DNA from 2 places in the Pseudomonas sp. GW823-FHT06B06 genome. Region 2 is predicted to be linked to the other one. Evidence: predicted binding sites of a transcription regulator. Region 2 holds the regulator's gene; the other holds the start of a gene.
The links. Region 2 encodes FliA, which starts transcription of late flagellar genes. Its sites were predicted from a motif close to CTAAAGTTTNNNNNNNNNNNGCCGNTAA; they were not measured.

Region 1: flgM (flagellar biosynthesis anti-sigma factor FlgM) is a predicted target of FliA. The motif match lies at 3,043-3,070, and genes of this name have one in related genera.

Annotation. Positions count from the first base shown of each region.
Region 1 is NZ_JBXAHO010000027.1:71,136-78,028, forward strand. Features, by position in the region: gene cheR (protein-glutamate O-methyltransferase CheR) at 290-1,117, opposite strand; gene AC1Q8Q_RS22530 (chemotaxis protein CheV) at 1,164-2,096, opposite strand; gene flgA (flagellar basal body P-ring formation chaperone FlgA) at 2,178-2,939, shown strand; gene flgM (flagellar biosynthesis anti-sigma factor FlgM) at 3,107-3,433, shown strand; gene AC1Q8Q_RS22545 (flagella synthesis protein FlgN) at 3,482-3,949, shown strand; gene AC1Q8Q_RS22550 (flagellar brake protein) at 4,041-4,787, shown strand; gene AC1Q8Q_RS22555 (MFS transporter) at 4,851-6,215, opposite strand; gene AC1Q8Q_RS22560 (glutamine synthetase family protein) at 6,276-6,893, opposite strand, start outside.
Region 2 is NZ_JBXAHO010000016.1:49,077-55,969, reverse strand. Features, by position in the region: gene flhA (flagellar biosynthesis protein FlhA) at 206-2,335, shown strand; gene flhF (flagellar biosynthesis GTPase FlhF) at 2,347-3,678, shown strand; gene fleN (flagellar synthesis regulator FleN) at 3,795-4,625, shown strand; gene fliA (RNA polymerase sigma factor FliA) at 4,622-5,362, shown strand; gene AC1Q8Q_RS16415 (chemotaxis response regulator CheY) at 5,529-5,900, shown strand; gene AC1Q8Q_RS16410 (protein phosphatase CheZ) at 5,920-6,708, shown strand; gene AC1Q8Q_RS16405 (chemotaxis protein CheA) at 6,754-6,893, shown strand, end outside.

The sequences.
Region 1 (6,893 bases), on a different contig from region 2:
GCGTCATGCCAATTTAGAAAACCCCATAAACCGGGGCTTTGCGGGCAACGACCCATGCGGCAACGACAGAAAAGCGGCAACCGGTTTCCGCTGGATGCCGCTTTTCTGCCGCTTCCCGTGGACAACACATACCCTGTAGGAGCTGCCGCAGGCTGCGATTTTTTGATTTTGTTTTTTAAGATCAAGTCCAAAAGATCGCAGCCTTCGGCAGCTCCTACGTGATGCAAGCGCGACAGGCATAAAAAAGGAGCCCTGTGGGCTCCCATTTTTTATGCCTGTCGCGCTTGCATCACTTCGCCTGGTAAATAATCCCCGGGCTGCATTGGACCATCTGGTAATGGTCCGGCAATCCGTTCAGCGCTTCGGAAGCACCGAGGAACAGATAACCTCCCGGCTTCAACGTGCTGTGAATGCGCAAAAGGATGTCCTTCTTCACTTCGGCGGAGAAGTAGATCAGCACATTGCGACAGAACACGATGTCGAACTTGCCAAGGCCGGCGTAGCTGTCCAGCAGGTTGAACGAGCGAAACTCGACCCTGCTCTTGATCGGCGCCTTGATGGCCCAGCGCCCCGGCCCCTTGGGGTCGAAATAACGCTGCAGCCGCTCGGGAGACAAGCCGCGACCGATGGCCAGGCTGTCGTACTCGCCGGTCTTGCAGTTGTTCAGCATGGTGCCCGACAGGTCGGTGGCAACGATCTGTACGCCCATTCTCAACTGCCCGGCATTGAACCGCTCGAACTCATCGATGGACATCGACAGCGAATACGGTTCCTGACCCGACGAGCAGGCCGCCGACCAGATCCGCAGACGCTGACCGGGGCTGGCCTTGATCGCTTCGGGCAGCACCTTGTTTTTCAAGACTTCAAACGGATAGGTATCACGAAACCACAGGGTTTCGTTGGTCGTCATTGCATCCACCACCATCTCGCGCAACCCGCTGCGCGGCTGGGTCTGAATGCGCTGGACCAGCTCACCCAGGGACTTGATGCCTTGCTGCTCCATCAGTTTGTTGAGACGGCTGGAGACTAGATATTGCTTGTTTTCACCGAGCAAAATGCCACAGGCTTTTTCCAGGAACACCCGGAACTGTTCGAAATCCAAATTACCCGTAGACAATGCTGCCGCCTCTAAAATCGTGTTGACTGCCGGGGGCCGAACGCCCCTAGCTGATGTCTGCTGCCTTGATCCGGTCGACTACCCGGGATGCCAGGTCATCAGGACGGAACTTGGCCAGGAAGTCATCGGCACCGACCTTCCTGACCATCGCCTGATTGAATACACCCGACAACGAAGTATGCAGGATGATATGAAGCTTTTGCATGCGAGGGTCGTTGCGGATCTCCGCCGTGAGGGTGTATCCGTCCATTTCCGGCATCTCGATGTCGGAAATCATCATCAGGAACTCCTCCTCTGGCCTCTTGCCCTCGTCGACCAGTTTGCGCAGGTAATCCAGCGCTTGGCGACCGTCGTTCAACGCCACCACATCAACACCGACCGTTTGCAGGCACCGGGTGACCTGTTTGCGCGCCACTGACGAATCATCGACCGTCAGCACGCGCAAGGAGAGCGCCTTGTGCTGGGTCTCGACATCCACCACGCCAGCGGAGATCGCTTCCGGGGTCGGCGCCACTTCCGCCAGTACCTTTTCGACGTCGATGATTTCCACCAACTGGTTGTCGACCCGGGTCACCGCCGTCAGGTAGTGATCACGTCCGGTGCCCTTGGGTGGTGGATGAATCTCCTCCCAGTTCATGTTGACGATGCGTTCCACCGAGCGAACCAGGAATCCCTGGGTCTTGGTGTTGTACTCCGTGATGATCACGAAGGGGTTGTTCTTGTCCTTCAAGCCACCGGAACCGGTCGCCATCGCCAGATCAAGGATCGGAATGGTCGCCCCCCGAATATTTGCCACGCCACACACGACAGGACTGGACTTGGGCATCAGCGTCAGTTTGGGGCATTGCAGCACCTCCCGCACCTTGAACACGTTGATCCCATACAGTTGCTGGCCGTCGAGACGGAACAACAGCAACTCAAGGCGATTTTGCCCCACCAGTTGCGTGCGCTGGTTCACCGAATCCATTACACCAGCCATGCCTGACTCCTACGCCAACGCTAAGTGTTGTTGCGACGCGCCTTCTTCACTAAACGGCACGGCGCTTGCTTTTTACATGTCATGAACTCAGAACCGACATTATTCCGACGCCTGACCACCCGCTGCCGCCAATGGCTGGGGGTGTTGTCGGCTGTTTGCCTGTTCAACGCTGGCAGCCCTGCCCTTGCTGACGCGGTTACCTTGCCTGACATGCTTATCGGCGTCACCCAGGGCTTTCTTGAATTCACCGTAGAGGACTATCTGGCGACCAGTCAAACCCAGGGTCGCTATGAAATCCAGGTAAACCCGCTCGATCCGCGTCTGCGCATGCCGATGTGCGACAAGGAATTGACAGCCACGCTGGAGAGTCCGGCCAAGCCCTTGGGCCGCGTAACGGTCAAGGTTCGCTGTGAGGGAACATCCCCCTGGACAGTCTTCGTGCCCGCTCAAGTACGCCTGTTTCGCGAGGTCGTCACGACCACCCGGCCACTGCGCCGCGCCGGTATTATCGAGCCGCAGGACGTCATGCTGCGTGAGCGCGATATCAGCCTGCTTAACCAGGGGTACCTGACTGCCGTGGACCAGGCTGTCGGGCAGCGACTTACCCGACCAATGGTCAACGATCAGGTCATCAGCCTGGTGCACATCGAACAAGCGGAAGTGATACGCAAGGGCGACCAGGTAGTGATTACCGCCCGCAGTGGTACGCTCAGCGTGCGAATGCCCGGCGAGGCATTGGCCAGTGGCGGCCTGAGCGAACAGATTCGAGTCAAGAATCTCAATTCCAAACGGGTCATCAAGGCACAGGTGATCGCACCAGGCCAGGTGGAAGTGTCCATGTAGGATTTACTGTGGGTGAAGATGTGGCGCCGGCCTCGGCGGTTCCCTAAACTGTGTGCCAGGCACGGCAAGCGCTGGCGCGCGCAAGCTCATTTGATGAATGAGCCTAAAGTTTTTCAGGGAATGGCCGAAAACATGGCAAGCGTCCAAATTCCCAGAGGTTTTTTAACATGGTTATCGATTTCAGCCGATTGAACAGCTCCCCGTCAGTCACGGGCAGTACACGTACCAGCGCCGCCAGGGAAACCGCCGAATCCGGCAAACCTGCCGAGCCTACCTCCGCGGCCGAACAGGCCAGTACCGTCAAAAGCGGGGAGTCGGTACATCTGAGCAATGAGGCGCAACAGTTGCAAAAGATCTCCGATACGCTGCGTGATCAGCCTGTCGTCGACAAATCCCGCGTGGCTGAGTTGAAAGCAGCTATCGCCGATGGCAGCTATAAAGTCGACAGCAACCGTGTAGCCAGCAAACTGCTCAACTTCGAAGCCCAGCGCTAGGCCTAGGCCCGCGCCAGGCTTTTGGACGCTTAAACCCCAAGGCCAGCCATGCACGACACTAATTTACTGCAACTGATCACCGACGACCTTGCTCCAGCGCAACGCTTGCTGGAATTACTGCAAACCGAATCCCTCGCCCTGCACGGCCGCGACATGCGGTTGCTGGAAGAAATTCTGGCGCACAAGCAGGCATTGGTCATCGAACTCGATCAGCATGGCCGCAGACGCAGTGAGATTCTCGCCAGCCTCAACTTGCCAGCCAACCGCAGCGGTCTGGAGCAACTGGCCAGTCAATCGAGCATTGGTCAAGAACTGCTGGTGCAAAGTGATGCGCTGACCGACCTGTTGGCTCAATGCCACGCCGCCAACGCCGACAATGGACAGTCGATCCTTGTACAGCAGGCCGCCACGGCCACCCAGCTGAGAATCCTTAACGGCGGTGACCAGCCCGCGCTCTATGACGCCAGCGGATCATTCTCCCGGTTAGTGAAACCGCGCCCGCTCAGTCAGGCTTGAGCCTGTCTATAAGCACGCTCTATCAAGACGCGAAACATGATGGCAAAATGCCGCTTGCCGTAGTCAACATTTGTCTGGAGATTGATTAACCGTGTCCAATGCCTTAAACGCGGAAGATGCTCCGCAGCCTCCCAAGGTGCTCAGAACGCCCCTGGAGATCTCCGGCAATTTGCGCCAGCTGCTAGACAGCCATGACCCGCTGATCATCACGTTCCACGAGCGCAGCCAGCGCTTCCAGAGCTATCTGGTGGACCTCGATCGTGAGCGCAACATGATTGCCCTGGACGAAATGATTCCCCGCGATGGCGAACGTTTCCTGCTGGCCGGCGAACCCTTCAAAGTCGAAGGTTTTCATGAAGGCGTGCGCATCGCGTGGGAAAGCAATGGCCCGCTGACCATCGACGAATCCAACGGCAGCCGTTGCTACCGTGGAACCCTGCCCGATGAAGTCGTCTACCACCAGCGCCGCAATGCATTCCGCGCTGCCTTGAAATTGGCCCAACTGGTCAACGTCAATCTGGACGGTGAAAAACTCAAGGCATCGATCAGCGGCAAGCTGCTGGACATCTCCGCCACTGGCTGCAAGTTGCGCTTTGAAGGCGATATCACCGGCAGCCTGCAACTGGGTCAGGTTTACGACCGTTTCAACGCCGATCTGCCTTTCGGCAAAATGACGGCACCGGTTGAACTGCGCTACCTGCACTTTGAAGAAAAGATCTCCACCACTTTCGCTGGCGTTCGTTTCCACAACATGAGCGGACTGGTGCAACGTCAGGTCGAGCGGTTCGTCTACCAGCTGCAACGCGAAGCGCGGCGCTTCGACAAAGACGACTTCTGAGGCAACGCTTCAAGCAAAAACGGGCAGCCCCTTGCGGTGACTGCCCGTTTTTTTGCCTGAATGTCAGGGCCTGGCCTCGGTAAAACTCTGCTCCCTGCCAGAATCCGGTTCTTGCGGGGGAGGATCGGTTTCCGGTTCCGGTTCCGGACTCGGATCGGAGGGAAGTGGATTCTGCATCTGATCCTGCACCACCTGCTCGTCCACCCTTGGATCCAGGGCCGCCACCAGTGGTGAACTCGACATACTGTCTGGCATGGCGACGTGATGCAGCGGTGCGTCGTCCACCTGATGCAAATTGGTCACCGCTTTCGGACGAATTCGCCACACCAGCACCAACGCGAAGAAACTGAAGAACGCATAGAGCATCTGGCTGCCGAACAACTTCATCAGCACGCCCGCCACCAGCGGACCGATGCTGGCGCCAACGCCGTAGGTCACCAGCAACATCGCCGTCAACGATACACGTCGATCGCCCTCGACATGGTCATTGGAGAAGGCCACTGCCAACGGATACAGGCAGAACTGGACCAACGAGCAAAGGAACCCGGCAACGAACAGGACCTCCAGCGGCACCCGCTCCATGATCGCCAACGGCAAGGCAGCCAACGCCAGGCTAAACGCAAAACAGCGAATCAACAGCGCCCGATCATAGCGATCGGACAACCATCCCAACGGCCACTGCACCAGCAACCCGGCAAAAATGCAGCTACCCATGAACAGGCCGACCTGCTCCGTGGACAGCCCTTGCTGGGAGGCGTACAGCGGTGCCAGACCGTAGAACGAGCCGACAATCAGGCCTGCGCCCAGGACGGTACTCAATGACTGTGGCACCCGCTTGATAAAGAACCGCGGCTCCATCGGTGCGGGATGCAAAGGCGCCGGGTGAATCCGTCGGGTCAGGGCCACCGGCACCAGGCAAAGCGTGAAACATAGGGCTACCAGCATCAGCAGTTCCAACCCCAGCCCCGGGTGCATGACCAGAATCAACTGACCCAGCACCAACCCCAGGTAGGAGGCGATCATGTATCCGCTGAACACCAGGCCGCGCTGCTTGGCATCGGCCTGCTCATTGAGCCAGCTCTCGATGACCATGTACTGGCACATCATGCCGAGACCGACGATCACCCGCAGGAACAACCAGGCAGGCAACCAGTCCACCAGGCCATGGCCCAGCACCGCCGCGCCGACTATCCCGGCGCAGGCCGAATAGGCTCGAATATGCCCGACCCGGGCTATCAACCGATGGCCGATCTTGCCGCCCAGCACCAGGCCGAAATAGTTGGCAGCCATCAACGCGCCGACCCACAGGCTATCGACATGATCGGCAGCCAGGCGCAAAGCCAGGTAAGTACTCAGCAGGCCCGAGCCGATCAACATCATCAGCGACGCGAAATAAAGCGCTCGAAAGGACTTCCAGATTAGGCGCAACGAGCGACTCCTTGCAGTGGGTGACGGGCTATTAAACGATAGCCCGGTGTCGACATTTCATCAGGCCTGGGCGGCCAGGACACGCCGTTCCCAGGGAGTAATTTCATCAAGGAAACTGGTCAATTCCATGGTCTTCGAAGCGACGTAGCCTTCGATGAATTCCTTGCCGAACAGTTCAATTGCCAAATGGCTACGTTTCAGACGCTCAAGCGCTGCATGCAAGGTACAGGGCAATGAAAGTTTATCCGGTACCTGGAACTCACCCTGAACCGGTTCGTCGGGCTCCAGTCGATGCTCAATGCCATACAACCCGCAGGCCAGGCTCGCTGCGATCGCCAGGTATGGGTTAGCGTCAGCTCCTGGCAATCGGTTCTCGACCCGACGAGCGACCGGCGAGCTGGCGGGGATGCGCAATCCAGCCGACCGATTGTCATGGGACCAGCAGGCATTATTCGGTGATGCAAAGGGATGGCACAAGCGCTGATACGAATTCACGTTGGGTGCAAACAGCGCGGTAAAATCCGCCATGCCGGCTTGCTGCCCCCCTATGAAATGGCGAAAGGCAGCAGTCGGTTGACCGGCTTCGTCACTGAAGACATTGCGCCCCGTACCGATCTCTATGATGCTCTGGTGAATGTGCATCGAACTGCCTGGCGTGTGCGCCAATGGCTTGGCCAT
Region 2 (6,893 bases):
GGTGTTGTACACAAGCAGTGTTGCCCGGGCCGATCCCCTTGTGGGAGCGAGCCTGCTCGCGAAGACGACCGTCCATGCGACTTGATTTTTCCCGACCAATCCCTCTGTTTCAACTCCTCACGAAAGTTGGAAGGCTTCTTGCAATAGCCGCTTTGCGCCAGCTTATGGCGTCAAAAGTTTTGCTTCAAAGGAACGGGGAATACCGGTGGATCGCTCTCAGTTAATCAACAGTGCCCGCACGAACATGGCCGACCTCAGCCGAGGCAATCTGGGCGTGCCGCTGTTGCTGCTGGTCATGTTGGCGATGATGATGTTGCCGATGCCGCCGTTCCTGCTCGACGTGTTTTTCACGTTCAATATCGCGTTGTCGATTGTCGTCTTGCTGGTCTGCGTCTACGCCTTGCGGCCGCTGGATTTTGCGGTGTTCCCGACCATTTTGTTGGTGGCGACGCTCTTGCGCCTGGCGCTCAACGTGGCTTCCACCCGAGTAGTGATGCTTCACGGCCAGGACGGTCATGCCGCCGCGGGCAAGGTGATCCAGGCCTTCGGCGAGGTGGTGATCGGCGGTAACTACGTGGTCGGTATCGTGGTGTTCGCGATCCTGATGATCATCAACTTCGTCGTGGTGACCAAAGGCGCCGGGCGTATTTCCGAGGTGAGTGCGCGGTTCACCCTCGATGCGATGCCCGGCAAACAGATGGCCATCGACGCCGACCTCAACGCCGGCCTGATCGACCAGAACCAGGCCAAGGCGCGGCGTTCGGAAGTGGCGCAGGAGGCCGAGTTCTATGGCTCAATGGACGGTGCCAGCAAGTTCGTGCGCGGTGACGCCATCGCCGGCCTGTTGATTCTGTTCATCAACCTGATCGGCGGCATGGCGGTCGGTATCTTCCAGCACAACATGACCTTCGCCGATGCCGGCAAGGTTTACGCCCTGTTGACCATCGGTGACGGTTTGGTGGCGCAATTGCCATCACTGTTGTTATCTACAGCGGCGGCGATCATGGTGACCCGTGCTTCGGGCTCCGAAGATATGGGCAAGCAGATCAATCGGCAGATGTTCGCCTCGCCCAAGGCGTTGGCGGTGTCGGCGGGCTTGATGGCGGTGATGGGGCTGGTGCCGGGTATGCCGCACTTTTCCTTCCTGTCCATGGCCGCGCTGGCTGCAGGTGGTGCGTACCTGTTCTGGAAAAAGCAGAACAGCGCCAAGGTGCAGGCCCTGCAAGAGGTCAAGCGTCAGCAGGAACTGTTGCCATCGCCGGCCCGCGCCCAGGAAACCAAGGAGCTGGGTTGGGATGACGTGACGCCGATCGACATGATCGGCCTGGAAGTGGGCTATCGCCTGATTCCGTTGGTGGACCGCAACCAGGGCGGGCAATTGCTGGCGCGGATCAAGGGCGTGCGCAAAAAGCTGTCCCAGGACCTGGGCTTCCTTATGCCTACGGTTCACATCCGCGATAACCTCGACCTGGCTCCGAGTGCCTATCGCCTTACCCTGATGGGGGTGATCCTGGCCGAGGCGGAGATTTACCCGGACCGCGAACTGGCGATCAACCCGGGGCAGGTCTACGGCACGCTCAATGGCATTACCGCCAAAGATCCGGCTTTTGGCCTGGAGGCGGTGTGGATCGAAATCAGCCAGCGCGCCCAGGCGCAATCGCTTGGCTACACCGTAGTCGATGCCAGTACAGTGGTGGCCACCCACTTGAACCAGATCCTGTACAAGCACTCCAGCGAGCTGATCGGCCACGAAGAAGTCCAGCAACTCATGCAATTGCTGGCGAAAAACTCGCCGAAGCTGGCCGAAGAGCTGGTGCCGGGCGTGCTGTCACTGTCGCAATTGCTCAAGGTCTTGCAAGCGCTATTGGCCGAGCAGGTACCGGTACGCGGCATTCGTAGCATTGCCGAAGCCATCGCGAACAATGCCAGCAAGAGTCAAGATACCGCCGCGCTGGTCGCCGCGGTGCGTGTCGGCGTATCCCGCGCAATCGTGCAAAGCATTGTAGGCACTGACTCCGAGCTGCCAGTGATCACGCTGGAACCCAGGTTGGAACAAATATTGCTCAATAGTCTGCAGAAGGCAGGACAAGGCTCTGAAGAGGGTGTTCTGCTGGAGCCAAGCATGGCTGAGAAGCTGCAGCGCTCGTTGATCGATGCGGCGCAGCGGCAGGAGATGCAAGGTCAACCGGTGATTCTGCTGGTGGCCGGTCCGGTTCGCGCGATGCTCTCGCGATTTGGCCGGCTCGCAGTCCCGGGTTTGCATGTGTTGGCTTATCAGGAAATTCCTGACAACAAGCAAGTGACCATCGTTGCGACAGTAGGGCCCAACGGCTGAGGTAGTGATTCATGCAAGTTAAGCGTTTCTTCGCCGCCGATATGCGTCAGGCCATGAAGCTGGTTCGCGATGAGCTGGGCGCCGATGCCGCGATCATTGGCAACCGCCGCATCGCCGGTGGCGTCGAGATTACGGCTGCCCTGGATTACCAACTGTCGGCGCTGGCCCCGCGCGTTCCGAACATGGAGCTCGAGGACGAACTGCGCAAGACCCAGTCGCGCATCGTCAACGCCCAGGCCGAATTGAGCCTGCGAGGCGAGGGCGAAGGCGATAGCGACAAGAGCACTAATCGCCAGTTGTTTGCCGGCCTGCCGCTGACGGCTGCCGAGCCGCTGATCGAACCGACCCTGGCCGAGCCGCGCCGTCCCGCGCCGACACCGGCCCCGGCGGCGACTATCGATACGCGGGTCTTCGACTCGATGCGTTCGGAACTCAACAGCCTGCGCGAACTGATGGAAGTACAACTCGGTTCCCTCGCCTGGAACCAGCTGCAGGGTAGCCGCCCGGACCAGGCGAACCTGTGGCGTCGCCTGCAGCGCATCGGCTTGTCCGGCCCGTTGTCGCGGGACCTGCTGGCGCTGGTCAGCGAAATTGAAGAACCCCGTCAGGCCTGGCGCATGTTGCTGGCGCACCTGGCGCGGATGATTGTCACGCCGGAAATGGAACCGCTGGAAGAGGGCGGCGTGATTGCCATGGTCGGCCCGGCCGGCATGGGCAAGACCACCACACTGGCCAAGCTGGCGGCCCGTTACGTGCTCAAGTACGGCGCGCAGAACATTGCCCTGGTGAGCATGGACAGCTTTCGCATCGGTGCCCAGGAGCAGCTCAAGACCCTCGGGCGGATTCTCAATGTGCCGGTGACCCACGTCGATCCGAACCAGTCATTGGTCCAGGCGCTGGACCCTTTGTTGCGCAAGCGCGTGGTGCTGATCGATACCGCCGGCCTGCAAGCCAGCGATCCGGCCCTGCGCATGCAGCTCGAAAGCCTGGCCGGTCGAGGCATCAAGTCAAAAAATTACCTGGTCCTGGCAACCACCAGCCAGAAACAGGTTCTAACCGCTGCTTATCACAGTTACAAGCGTTGCGGGCTCGCTGGCTGCATCCTGACTAAACTGGATGAAACGGCAAGTCTGGGCGAAGTGTTGAGTCTGGCGATCAGCCATGAATTGCCGGTGGCCTACCTGACCGATGGCCCGCGGATTCCAGATGATCTGCATCTGCCGCGTCGTCATCAACTGGTCAGTCGGGCCGTCAGCGTGCAAATGCAGGAAGAACCCAGCGAAGAGGCCATGGCTGACATGTTCGCTGATATCTACCACAGTCCGACCAAGCAGGTTGGCTGAGGTAACAATGAATAGTTTTTGTACCCTACATCGATGGCCTGCCATGCATTGTTCCGGTTGTGAACGCGCAGCCAGTTATGTGGCCCCGTCTATGCAGAACAAGGTAAAGAAATAACATGGGCAGCATGCATCCTGTACAGGTGATCGCGGTGACCGGCGGCAAAGGTGGCGTCGGCAAAACTAACGTGTCAGTGAACTTGTCCCTGGCTTTGGCTGAGCTTGGCCGGCGCGTCATGTTGCTGGACGCTGACCTTGGGCTGGCGAATGTCGACGTTCTGTTGGGGCTGACACCCAAACGTACCCTGGCCGACGTGATTGAAGGCCGCTGTGAATTGCGCGACGTGCTGTTGCAGGGGCCCGGCGGCATCCGCATCGTTCCGGCGGCGTCCGGCACCCAGAGCATGGTTCACTTGAGCCCGGCGCAGCACGCTGGCCTGATCCAGGCCTTCAGCGACATTGGCGACAATCTCGACGTGCTGGTGATCGACACCGCTGCAGGTATTGGCGAGTCGGTGGTCAGCTTCGTGCGCGCGGCCCAGGAAGTGTTGCTGGTGGTCTGCGACGAGCCGACCTCGATCACTGACGCCTATGCGTTGATCAAATTGCTCAACCGCGATTACGGCATGAACCGTTTCCGGGTGCTGGCCAACATGGCGCAGAGCCCCCAGGAAGGGCGCAACCTGTTCGCCAAGTTGACCAAGGTCACCGACCGCTTCCTCGACGTCGCCTTGCAATATGTCGGTGCGGTGCCGTACGACGAAAGCGTGCGCAAGGCCGTGCAGAAGCAGCGCGCCGTCTACGAGGCCTTCCCGCGCTCCAAGTGCTCGCTGGCATTCAAGGCGATCGCGCAGAAGGTCGATACCTGGCCACTGCCCGCCAACCCGCGCGGGCACCTGGAATTCTTCGTCGAGCGCCTCGTGCAACAGACGGCAGGACCCGTGCTATGACCGCAAGCGGTTACAACCTCTACAAGGCATCGGCGCGTGACGCGCAGTACGAGCTGATCGAGCGTTACGCGCCGCTGGTTAAACGCATTGCCTATCACTTGCTTGCACGACTGCCGGCCAGTGTCCAGGTCGAAGACCTGATCCAGGCCGGGATGATCGGCCTGCTGGAAGTCTCGACCAAATACGACGCCAGCAAAGGCGCGAGTTTCGAAACCTACGCGGGCATCCGCATCCGCGGCGCCATGCTCGATGAAGTGCGCAAGGGCGACTGGGCGCCTCGTTCGGTCCACCGCAATACGCGGATGGTCAGCGACGCGATTCGCTCGATTGAAGCTAAAACCGGGCGTGACGCTAAAGATCACGAAGTTGCGGCCGAACTCCAATTGAGTCTTGACGATTACTACGGGATTTTGAACGACACCCTGGGCAGTCGGCTGTTCAGTTTCGACGACCTGTTGCAGGACGGCGAACACGAAGGGCTGCACGAGGATGGCGCCAGTGCGCATCTGGAACCGTCTCGCGATCTGGAAGATGAACGCTTCCAAGCGGCGCTGGCGGACGCGATCGCCAACTTGCCGGAGCGCGAGCGATTGGTGTTGGCGTTGTATTACGACGAAGAATTGAATCTCAAGGAAATCGGCGAAGTCCTGGGGGTCAGCGAATCCCGGGTCAGCCAGTTACACAGCCAGTGCGCGGCCCGTTTGCGGGGGCGTCTGGGAGAGTGGCGAGCGCGCTGAAGGCAGTGTGGGGGCACTGCGACGCGGCTGGTGGGGTAATGAACCGCGCCGGTCTCGATCCGTTGTATCCCAAACAGTCATCGAGTGTTTTGCCAGATTGATAGAAATGGCGTGTCCAGGTGCTGGGCGCGTTTTAGTCTGCTTGGAGGTCGAATTGGACAAGAACATGAAAATCCTCATCGTTGATGACTTCTCAACGATGCGGCGGATCATCAAGAACCTGTTGCGTGACCTTGGGTTCACCAACACGGTCGAGGCCGACGATGGCACTACCGCCATTCCGGTACTCAACAGCGGGAGCATCGACTTTCTGGTGACGGACTGGAACATGCCTGGCATGACCGGTATCGATCTGCTGCGTCATGTGCGCGCCGATGAAAAACTCAAGCACCTGCCAGTGCTGATGGTGACTGCCGAAGCCAAGCGCGAGCAGATCATCGAAGCGGCCCAGGCCGGCGTAAATGGCTATGTGGTCAAACCCTTCACGGCCCAGGCGTTGAAAGAAAAAATCGAGAAGATTTTCGAACGCATCGGTTGAACTGCGCCACGGGGGAGCTATGGAGCATAACGAGTCATCCCAGGGCGATTTTGAATCGACCCTGAAAAAACACGCCGTTGAATTGGTCGCGAGCCTTGAAAAGGGCAGGTTCGGCGATGCTGTGCAATTGATCCATGAGCTCAACCAGACCCGTGACCGTGGCTTGTATCAGGAAGTGGGCAAGCTCACCCGCGAGCTGCATAGCGCGATCGTCAATTTCCAGATTGACCCGCACATGCCGCAAGCCGAGGAAGTGTCACAGATCACCGACGCCACCGAGCGCCTGGGGTATGTGGTCAAACTGACGGAAGCCGCCGCCAACCGCACCATGGACCTGGTGGAAAACGCCACGCCATTGGTCAACGGCCTGGCTGAAGAGGCGCAGGGCTTGAGCGCCGACTGGGGACGGTTCATGCGGCGCGAAGTCGGGGCCGAAGAGTTTCGTGAACTGGCCCGGCGCGTCGATGGTTTCCTGGCGCGCAGCAGCGCAGACAATCGCGCCGTGTCCAGCAACCTCAACGACATTCTGCTCGCCCAGGATTACCAGGACCTTACCGGCCAGGTGATCAAGCGTGTGACCCAACTGGTCACCGAAGTGGAAAGCAACCTGCTCAAGCTCGTGCTGATGGCCAGTCAGGTGGACCGCTTTGCGGGCATCGAACATGACCGTGCGGCAATGCTTGCAGAAAAAGATCCACAAAAACATCTCACCAAGGGTGAAGGTCCGCAGATTCATGCCGATAAAAGAGAAGACGTTATGTCCGGTCAGGACGATGTGGACGATTTGCTATCCAGCCTGGGTTTTTAAAGTTCAGGTTTTTTGGGTTTTTAGACCTGTAGGAGCACCCCCTTAATGAGCTTCGGCGCCGATGAAGAGATCCTTCAGGATTTCCTGGTTGAGGCCGGCGAGATTCTAGAGCAACTGTCCGAGCAACTGGTCGAGCTGGAAAGCCGTCCGGATGATGCGGACTTGCTCAATGCAATTTTTCGCGG